DNA from 4 places in the Siphonobacter sp. genome. Region 1 is predicted to be linked to each of the others. Evidence: riboswitches for the same ligand, from Rfam matches in the RefSeq annotation. Region 1 holds a riboswitch; each other region holds the start of a gene.
What was found. Region 1 has a riboswitch for cobalamin ahead of ACOJTG_RS15670 (ABC transporter substrate-binding protein). Riboswitches for the same ligand answer to the same signal wherever they lie in the genome.
Positions count from the first base shown of each region.

Region 1 (3,333 bases):
CCCAATTGGACCGCAAAATGCGGTGATACTGCCCGTAAGCAGACTTGTACTGGCAATAATCAGGGTACGGGCCCGCCGAACGGTCAGTCCCATACTGCGGGCATAGGCTTCTCCCAGCAGTAAAGCATTTAGTGCTTTGGAAGAGGCGAAGGCCAGTACCAGCCCCAGCATGACCACGCCCGCGAGCACGTACAGGTGTGATCCGAGTACGCTACCCAGTGAGCCAAAGGTCCAGAGTAAATATTCCTGAATCTGTTCGGGCTGACTGAAATACTGCCAGATACTAATGACGGAAAAGGTGATCGTGCCGACCATTACCCCCACCAGCAACAGAACTACATGGTCACGAAGTCGTCCGGCAATGAGCAGGACTAGTCCCAGTACCAGGGCGGAACCCAGCGAAGCCATCCCTACAATCAGCCAGCTCCCGGAAAGCCCCAGTTGCCGAATGGCGTACAGACTGGTAACGCTTCCACTGCCCAGCATCACCGCCGCCACGCCCAGACCCGCTCCCGCAGTAATGCCCAGCTCGGAGGGGCCAGCCAGCGGATTGCGAAAAAGCGTTTGCATTTGCAGCCCACTCACGGATAATCCCCAGCCCACCAGCACGGCGGTACATGCCTTGGGAATACGAATTTTTTCAACGATAAATAGCCAGGCCGTCTGTTCGGATTCGTGGTGAAGTACGATACGTACCACTTCCCCAAGCGGAATGGCTACGGAACCCAGGGTAAGGTTCACCAGAAAACCAACTACCGTTGCTGCCAGGAGTAAACCCAGCACGAGTCGCAGGCGTGGTGTCATTGGAGTTGTTTGTAGTAATACAGTTCGTAATCGGGCAGGAGTTCGGGATGCAGAATTTTGATTAGATCGCCCAGTACCCGCTCCGGATGAACGGCCCCCGATTCCCAGTAATCGTTTGATCCCCGGGCGTTGGTTCGCTTGCTGTAGTTATACAACTGGCCGGTTTTGAAAGCTTTGAAATCCCCGTAGCGTACATCGCGGGCCAGGATGTCTTTTTTCGTGTCCCGTCCGCTGATGCCTACATTTAGCCAGTAATCGGCTTGTAGGCCAATAGGATACACGGCTTCGAAGTTAAGCGGCAAACTGCCCGTGGCCCGGGTGGCATTCCAGTGGTAAGTAGTTCCGGCATCGCGGAAAAACTGAGCCATGTAACTGTTGCCATTGGGTACGAACCAGGAATCCTTGTAGCTGGTACCAGTAATGATACTAGGCCGTGTTTTGACCGAACGGGTCAGGGCTTTGAGGCGGTTGTATTCCTTTTCCACGGCGGCAAATCGCTGATTCACCCGTTCTTCCTGGTTGAGCAAGGCTGCCAGCAGCTTCACCCATTCGGCCCGGCCCAGTGGTGTTGTTTCGACCCACTCGGAGTTGATCAGAACAGGTACTCCGGCGGCATTGAGCGTCTGGTAGCGATCCATGCGGGCATTGGGTTGCCCCACGGCCATCACCAGATCGGGGTGCATGGCGACCAGCGTTTCTTCGTTGAGCGTCTGATCTTTGCCCACCTGCGTAATTTTCTTTTCGTTGATACGGGAAATGACTTTTTCGGAAGATACGTACTTGAGATCGCCCAGTCCTACCAGAATAGCTTCGGCGTCGAGAAAACTAACCAGTCCAATATGCATGGACGACATTGCCACCAGCGAACGCAGGGGAATCTCAATGAGCTGACTATTCTCGTACCCTTTCGGACGGGGCGTACCGCGTTGCAGGAGAACATAGGTCGCCGTATCCGTGCTCTTTTCAAAGGGACTCATAATCTGTACCACTTTGTAATGCGAGCGGTAGGTAATCCGAAAACCTTTGGCGTGTTTGATCTGGACTTTCTCGGGAAAGTAGTCGTGTTTAACGGCCGCTTCGCCCTGTTCGGCAACGGAAGAGGTGGAACTACACTGGCTCAGTAAGCCCAGCGTGAATGCTGCCACTACCAACAGTGGAGCCCATTGCCGCATACATTTCTGCGGAAAAGTAAACAAAGGATGCATCATGATTCGTACGAGCTTTTCTTCCGAAAGCTGTCGGGGGTTAACCACTCAGGCAGGTCTTCTGACTCGTTCCCTTCCCAACCCCTTCCCATACCCAAGGGGTACAGTGGCGTATCTTGTTAGGAAATGTTGGGAGTTTAGTGTTTTGAGTTTAGTGTTTGGAGTATTCTCAACAACTCAGAACGCTAAACGCAACACTCAAAACTCTTGCAGAACTTACAGCAGCGGAGACTGTTCCGGAATTGCACCGGATTCCCTTTTCAAACCGTCGCCTCACGACGGTTACCTGGATGGGGCCGCAAAACTACGAAGAAATTGTCGGGTCACTAACACGAAGCTTGCCTGATTGACAAAAACCGGACTCCGGCGTGAAAGCAGGCAGCAATCCTTGTTCCAGTATACTTTCCACAAAAGCCACGCGTTCAGCCACAGAAACCTGGGGAAGTACGATCAGCTGATAGCCCAGCGACTGATACACCTCCGATAGAGTTTCGTACAGCCGTGTGGCTTCGGCAAAGGTCTGCCAGCGTTCGGCGTCGTTGACGTAAATTTCTTTCCAGGGCGGAGCCATCAGCATCCAGGGAGCGTAAGGGTATTGATGGGCCACCTGTATCCATTCCGGTGGAACCGGAATGTTGCCCACCCGTAGATACGCCAGAATATCAGGAATGCCCCGGTCGAAAAACGTCAGCGGTTCCTGAGCTTGTTGATAGGCTCTCTGCATTCGTTCCAAAGCCAGCCCGGCAAAACCGCTCAGATCGTTCCAGGGAACCCGCTTGGAACCCCGCTGTACCTGTTCCTGAATCAGGAGTCGCGATACTTCGGCCGAAGTAGGATACCCCCGGTCCTGTAATGCTTCAAGTAAGGTACTCTTACCGGCTCCGGGTCCTCCTGAGATGATGATTCGCTGCATTGCCTAAAGTTTGACCCACAAAAATACCAATTCTGATGGTCAGACCAACCAGCTGCTAAAAGTGGGTTTGGCAATCCTAGGCAGTAATCGGATAAGTCATACGAATCAGCAAACCATAGATCTGTGCCGTTCCTATTCCAACCGGATAAGCCTTGTCTTACCTTACGATAATGGTTTTTTGTATTTTTTTATAAAAAACTAGAATTAATAGAGTATATCAGTAAGGGTAATTGCATAGGAGCATCAAACGCAGGCCTGATGTCGTAAAGCGTCCTTGAAGAAATTAGTCACCCCATTTCTTCACTAAAACTTTTTCATCAGACTGCTTCCCGCTTACGCTTTTAGGTACGGCGGGTTTTCAATAAGTACAAATCTGTTCATCGTGTTCACCGCCAAAACTAACGAGATGGA
Region 1 is NZ_JBMDWJ010000253.1:10,271-13,603, forward strand. It holds gene ACOJTG_RS15665 (iron chelate uptake ABC transporter family permease subunit) at 1-804, opposite strand, end outside; gene ACOJTG_RS15670 (ABC transporter substrate-binding protein) at 801-2,012, opposite strand; cobalamin riboswitch at 2,043-2,314, opposite strand; gene ACOJTG_RS15675 (AAA family ATPase) at 2,314-2,922, opposite strand.

Region 2 (3,333 bases), on a different contig from region 1:
AGATTGCCACCCGTTTGCAGACCGGCTTGCAGAGTTTTGAAACTACCGTACTCCACGTACGCGGAGCCCTGGGGCGTTCCTTGCGATCGGCGGGTGATGACGTTGATCACGCCGCCCATCGCCTGCGATCCGTACAGAGCCGAAGCGGGACCTTTCAGTACCTCAATGCGTTCGACGCTATTGAGTGAGATGGTCGAAAGATTAGTAGCTCCCGCCGGGCGGCCATTAATGAGTAACAGCGTGCGTTGATTCAATCCCGAAAACTGGGGCCGAAAGCCGCGAATCCCGATACCCGAAGAAAGGTTCGGATACTGAATGACGTGTACGCCAGCGGTTTTCTTGGCAATATCCGTCAAATCGTTGGCAGGCGTTAAAGCGATGTCCTGACGGGCAATCACGCGTAAACTGCGGGGCACCTCGGCTAAGATAGCCTCCGAGCGGGTTGCCGTCACCACGATGGGTCTCAAAGCGTATACTGAATCCGCTGGTGTTTGAGCGTAAGCCAGTCCAGGCAATAAAAGCATACTAGCCCAAAGGGCTTTTTTCTGGGGGGAAGAAAACATCGAAAATGAATAAAGGGTAAACGAATACTGAAGCAATAGTCTAGAATGAGTCAACTAGCGTGAGAACACCTACGGCGATCGAAAAGACACCAATGAGGTAATTCATCCAGCGAAGCACGCGTTCCGTTCGCTGGGCTACTTTTTGTAGTGAAAAGGCAAAAACGCACCCGTAAATGGTCATAGCCAGCAGAATACTCAGGCTTTGAATGATGATGATCCAAACGGCGGTGGAAGCGTCTTTGGCCGCCAGCGTAAGGGCAACCGTACAGGCCCCTCCGGTACCCGCCAGTCCGTGAATCATCCCCACGCCAAAAGAGCGGTTTAGCGGCGTAGCTGCCGCGTTGGATGCGTCCGTTGGGCGTACCGGGTCATTTTTGAAGTTACGACGAATGGCGACAATACCCAGATAAATCATCAATGGTCCTACCACGTATTCAACCCAGGAAGCAACTTCCAGAGATAGCTGGGATTTAAGTAGTAAGATCAGGCAGGCAAAGAGAATGAGCGAAAAAGCGTGCCCTAACGCCCAGTGCGAAGATCGCCAGGCTACCCGCCACAGCTGACCTTTCTTTTTTTCACTGGTCAGGACGGAAACAGCCGCCAGGTGATCGGGTTCGAAGGAGTGCTGAATGCCCAGTACGAACGAATCGAGGAGTAAAGGATGAATCATGTAGTTTTCCCGGATGAATTCTATTGCTTACGGGAAAACAAAGCCAGAGGATGACGCAAGCGTCTCCTCACCGATTAGGCTAGCCTCCTGCTTTTCTTCCCGAAAGCACGTTGGTATGGTTTCAATGGCAGGTCTTCTGGCTCGTTCCTTTCTCAACCCCTTCCCATGCCTGAAGGCACAGTGGTTTGTATCGTTGAGAAATTTTTAGAGTTTTCCGTTTGCTGTCTTCTGTTTTCAGTAAAATCAACTGTAGACAGAAAACTGTAAATGGAAAACTAAAAGAACTTACAGCAGCGGGTACTGCTCCGGAATTGCACCGGATTCCCTTTTAAGCCCAATGAATAATCCACTGGACACCGATTGAGCCGCGAAAGTACGACAATTTGCAGGATTCAAAGAGCTAAGCCTATTTTTTCAGCTCAATATTTCTTCAGGATTATGGACTCATCCGTTTCAGACGAACCGGAACCGTCGTTGTGTAGCGATGGTCATTGCTACTGGAGAAGGCATTTCCACTTTCGGTGATATACCGGAACGTAAGCGTCAGATTCAGAGCATCGGACTCCCAAGTACCCCCTTCTTCAGCGGTCATTAGGTTAAAATTATTACGTAGCCGGGTATTTTCATCCTGAAATAAAAAAGTGATACGGTTTAGAGCCTGTTGTTGGGAACTACGGACGACTCCTTCAATTCTGTACTGCTCCTGACCTAACCGACTCTTTACTCGGGCGACTCCTGTAAAGCTTTGCTCATTTTTACCCCGGCGTTTCCGATTCAGCCAATCTACTTCCGGTTTAAAAATTTCCAGTTCGAGTGTTTTGGGGATACCATCGGGGTCTTTAAAGGGCCCAAACCAGTGGCCCACTAATGAGGGTGTCACTGAGGCGTAATCCCAGGGCTGTTGCCAGCGATGATAGACGTACTGAATGCCGTATACAATCCCCAGCAGAAGAATTAATCCACCCCATAAACGAAACGCTCTCATGGTTTTCTGCATCAAAAGGTACCTTTACTATCTTCTCAAACAAGGTAACAGAAAAGTTTCAAACTGGGAAGCAAACGCGTTGAATAGACGGAGTATAAAAAGCTTCAATTAAGCCTTAGCAAAGGGACAAAAGTGCTCTTTAACGTTCACTAATTAATCCCTTCAAACGCTCAACGAGTAGAAGATACAATTGACAGGAGAAAGTCTGCCATTCATAGAATTAACCTTTGATTATGAGTCAGAGACTATACTTTTGAAGCAGATAGGTTGAAGGTTGAACGTTAAAACTCCCCCATGTTTCATGGGGAGTTTTTTTATTTTATTGCGTATATTTCTACTGAATTAGTCTGGCTTCATTATCAGAATGATAAACCCTAACCAGAAACCAGTTAGGGTTTACTGCAACCAAAGTTTCGCAGTACCCTTGATACTATTAAACCGCTAGGGCACCCGAACGTAAAGTGTTTACGCCTTCAAATAGCTAGCTTTTTTATTACAAACCTAATCTTTGGTTCGCTAAAGCTCTTGTTGCGACACTAAGCGTCTGATTCAACGAGATTTAATTTCCGTACTAATCTATAACCTTAGGTTATTGACTTCTACTTTAGCCCGTTTCTGAAGTTGAGTAAGGGATTTTATTTTCCGTTTCGGAGTAGGCGAACAGTATGAAAAGCCCTAAGAAATCGGTTTCCAGCCTTTCGCATTAAAAAGTGGGTCTTATATTGCGGGGTCAAAAGACGCGTCTATCGGGTCTGCTGTTACGCTGCATGTACGAATGAAAAAACTATTTGAAAAGATGTCGTCCTGGAATTGGGCCTGGATTCTCACCTACGCGGTGATTGTGATCTTAGCCCTGATTTGGGGCTATTACCTAAGTCTATGGATTCGCCGGAGCCTTTAATCTATCGAATCATCGGCGAAGGATCTCCTCATATAAGGCCAGGTACGACTGAGCGGCTTTTTCCCAAGAAAATTCAGACACGCGATCCCGAGCCAGTTGAATCTTATTCGAATACGGGAAATCGGCTAGCCCCTGCTTTACTACTTCACTCATCCGATCGGGATGGAAACTATCAAAGTAATACGCCGCTTCTCCGCCTACTTCCGGCAAGGCC
Region 2 is NZ_JBMDWJ010000182.1:3,946-7,278, forward strand. It holds gene ACOJTG_RS10730 (TonB-dependent receptor) at 1-524, opposite strand, end outside; gene ACOJTG_RS10735 (cytochrome c biogenesis protein CcdA) at 604-1,233, opposite strand; cobalamin riboswitch at 1,342-1,609, opposite strand; gene ACOJTG_RS10740 (hypothetical protein) at 1,670-2,218, opposite strand; gene ACOJTG_RS10745 (hypothetical protein) at 2,994-3,119, shown strand; partial or broken gene ACOJTG_RS10750 (glycosyltransferase) at 3,129-3,333, opposite strand, start outside.
Region 2: it holds a riboswitch for cobalamin, as region 1 does, so the genes downstream of both, ACOJTG_RS10735 (cytochrome c biogenesis protein CcdA) here and ACOJTG_RS15670 (ABC transporter substrate-binding protein) in region 1, are expected to answer to the same signal.

Region 3 (3,333 bases), on a different contig from region 1:
CTAAGGCAATCTGGAAGGCCGTATCCTTACGTGGCTGATCATCCCGGACAAAGGACCATTGCATGATCGTGACCGGACCCGTCAACATTCCTTTCATGTATTTCTCGGTTTTCGATTGAGCGAAGGTCGTCCAGCGTACCGTCATGGCTTCGGGACGTTCTACGTCACCGTAGATAATCGGTGGCTTCACGCAACGACTGCCGTAACTCTGTACCCAGCCATTTTGAGTGAAGACGTAGCCCGTCAGTTGCTCACCGAAGTACTCTACCATGTCATTACGCTCGAACTCGCCGTGTACCAGCACGTCCAGTCCCACTTCCTCCTGCCAGCGAATGGATTTTTCGATTTCAGCTTCTACAAACGCTTCGTATTCAGCCTGGGTTACTTCGCCTTTCTTGTACTTCGCCCGCCATTGCCGTACCTCGTCGGTTTGGGGAAAGGAGCCAATGGTCGTCGTGGGAAAGAGCGGTAATTGCAGGCTTTCTCCCTGAATTTGTTGACGAATAGCAAAGGCACTATCCCGCTCAAAATCGTCCGATTGTACGGCCTGTACCCGCGTTTTAACGGGAGATTTGTGAATCAGCGAACTCGTCCGGCGACTTTCCAGAGCCGCCTGATTTTCCAGCAGTAATGCCTGAGCTTCTCCCTTGGCCAGACGTCCCAGCGTTACTACTTCACCGAGTTTCTGCTTGGCAAAGGCCATCCAGTTTTTAATTTCGGGCGTCAGTACCGCTTCGTTTTTCTCCGAATCCAGATCATACGGTACGTGCAGCAGGGAGCAGGACGGAGCAATCCAGACGCGATCTTTTCCCAGTACCTCCACCGCTCGCTGAATCAGGGTCAGCGATTGCGTGAAGTCATTTTTCCAGACGTTTCGTCCGTCTACTACGCCTAGCGAAAGGATTCGTTGCGAAGCGACAAAACTGGTATCGGCCAAGATGACTTCCAGTTGTTCGTTGCCGCGTACCAAATCCACGTGCAAAGCCGCTACGGGCAATTGTAGGGTCAGGGCCAGGTTGGGCTGTATGCTTTCAAAATACGTGGCCACCAGCAAGGATAGCTGAGGTACTGCCCGAGCTAGGTATTCGTAGGCCTGCTGAAAAGCGATTTGCTCATTTTCGGATAAGTCCAGCGTCAGGCAGGGCTCGTCGAGCTGTACCCAGGTCGTACCTCGGGTAGCCAGTTCGCGTAGTACGTCGGCGTACACGGGCAGCAGGCGTTCGAGCAGATCAATGCGATGGAAACCCGCTTCTTTTTCTTTGCCCAGTAACAGAAACGATACGGGGCCGAGCAACACGGGCTTCGTCAGAATACCCATTTGCTTGGCATCTTCAAAGTCGTGAATGACTTTATCGGAATACCGCTTAAACTGCTGATTTTTCAGAAACTCCGGTACGATGAAGTGGTAATTGGTATCAAACCATTTCGTCATCTCCATGGCTTTGATGTCCAGCCCATTCTGTTGAATACCCCGGGCCATGGCGAAGTAGATTTCCAGTTCGCGATTACTCTTGCCGTCAATCAGCGACTGGTATCGTTCGGGTACCGCCCCTACCATCAGGGCCGTATCCAGTACCTGATCGTAATACGAAAAGTCGTTGGAAGGAATCCACTGGATACCGGCTTCCTGTTGCGTTTGCCAGTTTTGCCGACGGACCTGCCGTCCGGCCCAGAGGAGTTCGTCTTTGGAGATTTTTCCGGCCCAGAATTGTTCGCTGGCCCATTTCAGTTCGCGTTTGCTGCCCACACGGGGGTAGCCCAGGTTGTGCGTAACCATGTTGTTTGTGTTAAAAAAGGGTTTAAAAAACGCCTCTGAAACACCCAACCCGCCAAAAAAGGTGAATTGTTACGAATGCGTAGGCATACGATCTCCGGCTCACGTTCGTCGCTGAACGTCAGAAAAAAGAATACACGTTTTCGAACCCGCTCTGAGCATCAGAACCGGGCGAAGAAACGCCTACAACATTTGTAAAATCAATGCGTGCATCAGGCCTTAGTCGTGAAGGCATGACCATTGAGAAAGTTGGCAAGTCTCCTGGCTTGTACCATGCTGGCCCCCCTTCTCATTCCTCGCGGAACAATGGGAAATTTGGGTAGCACGTGTTCCGCTGCGGCGAAACGGGTACTTACAGTAGCACGTCTGCTCGTGATTCACACACGATTCCTTTTTCATTCCTTAGGGAGCGAAGACCTCCCCACGAAACCAACCATCCGATTGACGGGCATTACAAAGAACGCCGCAAATATAGAGCATAGTTTTTTTAAATACGGAAGCAGAATCTTTTTTAGAAAAGACGTTACTCCACCTACTCATTCCTGCAGCGTATATCTTTTTAGCAAAATTTTAAGAGGTTTCGCTTAAAAACTCGTCAGGTTTAGGGAAGTTTGGCCGAATTTCTAAATTTGTTCCGTTCTTGACTAACGCTTCAGAACTTTGTTACCGCGTGGTCTTACCATTACTCATTTAAACTTCTGATTCTATCTGATGAAGACGCTGAACCAGTACAATTTCGCCGGAAAAAAGGCACTTGTCCGCGTAGATTTCAATGTCCCTTTGAATGACCGCTATGAAATTACTGACGATACCCGCATCAAAGCTACCATCCCCACGATTCAGAAAATTCTGAACGACGGTGGTTCGGTAATCCTGATGTCGCACCTGGGTCGTCCGAAAGACGGTCATACCGAAAAATATTCGCTCAAACACCTGGTTAATGCCCTGTCGCTGATTTTCAACCGTCCGGTAAAATTTGCCGATGACGCCATTGGTCAGCAGGCTGTAGATCAGGCCGCTAACTTGCAGCCCGGTGAAATCCTACTGCTGGAAAACCTTCGTTTCTACAAAGAAGAAGAAAAAGGAGACGTGGCTTTCGCCGAGAAACTGTCTCGCCTGGGTGATGTTTGGGTAAACGATGCTTTTGGTACGGCTCACCGGGCACACGCTTCAACGGCGGTAATCGGTCAGTTCTTTACTGACAAAGTAAGCGGTTACGTGATGCAGGCTGAGCTAGACAACGCTCAGCGTATTCTGGATAACGTAGAGCGTCCGTACACGGCCATCATGGGTGGAGCGAAAATCTCCGACAAAATTCTGGTGATCGAACGCCTGCTGGATAAAGTGGATACGCTGATTCTGGGTGGTGGGATGACCTACACCTTCACGAAAGCGTTGGGTGGACAAATCGGAAATTCCATCCACGAAGACGACAAAATGGAGCTGGCTCTGGAGCTGATCGAAAAAGCGAAAGAAAAAGGAGTCAATCTACTGATGCCGCTGGATACGGTGATTGCCGATAAGTTTTCCAACGACGCCACCAAAACGACGGTTCCTTC
Region 3 is NZ_JBMDWJ010000211.1:1,845-5,177, reverse strand. It holds gene metE (5-methyltetrahydropteroyltriglutamate--homocysteine S-methyltransferase) at 1-1,777, opposite strand, end outside; cobalamin riboswitch at 2,008-2,223, opposite strand; gene ACOJTG_RS12965 (phosphoglycerate kinase) at 2,486-3,333, shown strand, end outside.
Region 3: it holds a riboswitch for cobalamin, as region 1 does, so the genes downstream of both, metE (5-methyltetrahydropteroyltriglutamate--homocysteine S-methyltransferase) here and ACOJTG_RS15670 (ABC transporter substrate-binding protein) in region 1, are expected to answer to the same signal.

Region 4 (3,333 bases), on a different contig from region 1:
CCGAGATGTACGTACTCAGGTTGACGCTTGCACTGGACAAATGCACGCGTTCGCCCAAACCCGTAAGCGTTGGTCGGTAGACTTTATCCCCTTTAGTCGTTAGTAAGGCATCCACTTTAGCGTAATCCCACCCACCCGACCAGGCCCCGTGCACGAGCAGAAAGGTTCGTGGCGTACGTGATTGGGCCAGACTAACGGTAGATACTAGAAACGCGAGTAGGAAAAACAGATTTTTCATGAATGATCTTGTTCAGTAGTGTGAATGCGACAAAACTAGCTACATTCACTTTCGAAAAGATAGCTGTTACCTGTGGGTAAGTAGTTACCTTAGAGTAAGTACGTATGAACCGTAACCAAGCATGAAAAGCACCGAACCCGCTTGCCAGTATGAATTGAAAGTAGCCAAAGATGCCATGGAAGTCATTCAGGGCAAATGGCGGATTCCCATTATCATTTCCCTGACGTATGGCAACAAACGCTTCGGTGAAATCCAGCGGGATATTCCAGAAATCTCCCCAAAAATGCTTTCGCAGGAATTAAAGGCACTGGAAGAAAATCAGCTCATTACCCGTACGCTGTACGACAGTATGCCCATCACGGTAGAATATGCCCTGACGCCCCTGGGCCTATCGATGAAAGACCTGTTAGTCGAATTACGCAACTGGGGGAAGCATTTCAGAAAAGAGATTGTGGGGAAATAGAAAGCGTTACCTTCCCTTCTATACTGAATCGTCTCCACTAATCAATGGAGTCAGCAATGGGATTGAATAGACGTAAACAGTAGCGAAATGGGAAGGACTGTAAGCATATACATCCAGTCGCTCGTCGGATAGAAACTAGATGTATTCCTATTGATGTTACTCTTTTGCCGTGTCTGTCTAAACCGTAGTTAATCGGGCTAAACCTGAGTAAGGTTGAACAAGGACATTAGGTAATGTTATCTCTTCCTGCTTTAATCTATCAATTTTAGCCTACCTTCGCGGCCTCATTCAAGTTCTTTACTTCTTATTCCACGGAAAAAGGTTCTGTCGAAAGACAGATTAATAGGGAATCGTGTGTAAATCACGAGCTGTCGTGCAACTGTAAGTTCTACGCCATTTGCGGTTGACCGTTTGCCGTTTTCAATTATTCAAACATTGACAACGGCAAACTGTAAATTGTAAACGGCACACGTTTCAGACAAATGAGCCACTGTATCATTCGGTATGGGAAGGCGTCTGAAATGGAACAAGTCAGGAGACCTGCCTTTTTCTTAGCTGATCATGCTTTCACGGTTTAGAGCGTTATCAAGGGGAGCTTTGCTTTGTTGTATGGGCACCACTGTGCCGATATGCGTACGCCCGTGCGTAAGCTTTCCTGATTTCTTCTGTATCTCTGTCTCATCATTAGCTAGAACGCAAGCGAAGAACTTTTAACCTTTTTAGTTAAAAGTTATGCTCCCCATTTCTACTTCACGATTAAGTAGCAAAGTCCTTTTTACCACCTGGGTACTGCTCTGCGGTGTACTCTTAGAGGCCTTTCCACAACACAAAAACGGCTCGCTGGAAGGGCGGATTGAAACGGAAACCCAGGAACCCATCCCCGGTATTTCCATTCGTCTGGAGCCCATGGGTCTGGGAGTGATCACCCAGGCCGACGGCAGCTTCAAACTGCAGGCGATTCCGGCGGGAGCGTATACCCTCACGCTGAGCGGCATCGGGTATGAAGTGCGTCAGGTTCAGGTACAGGTCAAAGCCGGCGAAACCCTGCCCCTGCACTATCAGCTTAACCAGAAAACCCACGAGCTTTCGGTCGTGACGGTAACTAGTCAGCGAAACCGTTCCTTTTCGGCGATTAACAAGATCGATGTTCCGCTGCGGGATCTGCCTTTGTCTACCAGCTCGGTCAGTTCAAAAACCATCGAGCAACGCGGTATCGATGATTTGGGGGAGGCCATGAAAAATACCACGGGCGTTCGTTCCAACAACACCTACGGCGGTTTTCAGCACTTCACCATTCGCGGGTTCAGCAATTTCGTGGTACTGATGGATGGCGTTCGGGATGAGCGACATAACATTTCCACGAGTGCCCCCAACACGAATATAGCCAACGTCGAACGCATCGAACTACTAAAAGGCCCGGCCTCCGTTCTGTTTGGGCACTCGGCTTTGGGCGGTATCATCAACATCGTACGGAAGCAGCCTACGGCCGATTTCAAGGCTAATTTTTCCGCGGCTTACGGGAGTTTCAATACCCGCCGGATGCGGGCAGGTGCGGGTGGTTCGATCAACCCGAAGCTTCGGTACCGGATGGATTTCGGGGTGTCGAATACCGACGGTTTCCGTCAGGCGGGTGTCTCTACTAACAATGCCTACGTGGCCCTGGAATACACGCCCACCCGCAAGGATTACTTCTATTTGTCGGTGGGAGCCAATAAAGATGTGTACCGCACGGATTCGGGTATCCCCGTTTTGGCGGGGGGCGTGCTGGTTCCCGGCATGGATCTAACGACGCGTTACAACGACCCCGCTGATTTTTTAAAGCATACGCGAACGGATGTTCAGTTTCGTTACGTGCGGGAGCTTATGGCCAACCTGAAACTTTCCAATCAACTCTCGTATTCGGACGATAACATCGATTATTTTTCAACGGAAGAACTGACGCTCAATACCCGGCGGGATTCCATTACCCGCTCGTTTCCCTACTACTTCAATCACCTCACCAAGCCCTTACAAAATCAGCTGGAGCTGACCTACGACCTCAACACCGCTAAGGTTTCGCAAAAGATTTTGCTGGGGTATTCGCTTAGCGTACTGAATCGTAAGACGTATAACGGGACCATTTTTGGCCCCGGCAAAGGAGCAACCATTCCCGTACAAAATCCCATAGAAAACCAAGGGTATATTGACTACTACGATACCTTCTACCGGGCTACGGATGAAACGGTACACGGCATTTACTTCCAGGATTTTATCCGGTTTTCCGAGAAAATTAAAGCATTGGTAGGATTGCGTTACGATGTATTCAAAGGTGAATATTACACCGATCAGGTGGATAAAGACCGCCGGGTAACCAGCTACGGAGCCAAATCAACCATAGCCCGGAATGCCCTGACCTATCGGCTGGGCCTAGTCTATCAGCCCATTGCACCTTTATCCGTTTACGCCTCGTACTCAACGTACTTCAAACCCTCCCGCCGGGTAGCTCCAAACGGGGAGACGTTCGATCCCGAAACGGGTTATCAGGCCGAAGTGGGCTCCCGACTGGAACTGTCATCAAAATTTGCCGCTTCGGCTTCGGTGTACTACATGCGAAAAGACAATCAGGTGGAAAGTCTGCCCGGTGGCGTTTTTA
Region 4 is NZ_JBMDWJ010000269.1:334-3,666, forward strand. It holds partial or broken gene ACOJTG_RS16715 (alpha/beta fold hydrolase) at 1-238, opposite strand, end outside; gene ACOJTG_RS16720 (winged helix-turn-helix transcriptional regulator) at 360-701, shown strand; cobalamin riboswitch at 1,004-1,264, shown strand; gene ACOJTG_RS16725 (TonB-dependent siderophore receptor) at 1,434-3,333, shown strand, end outside.
Region 4: it holds a riboswitch for cobalamin, as region 1 does, so the genes downstream of both, ACOJTG_RS16725 (TonB-dependent siderophore receptor) here and ACOJTG_RS15670 (ABC transporter substrate-binding protein) in region 1, are expected to answer to the same signal.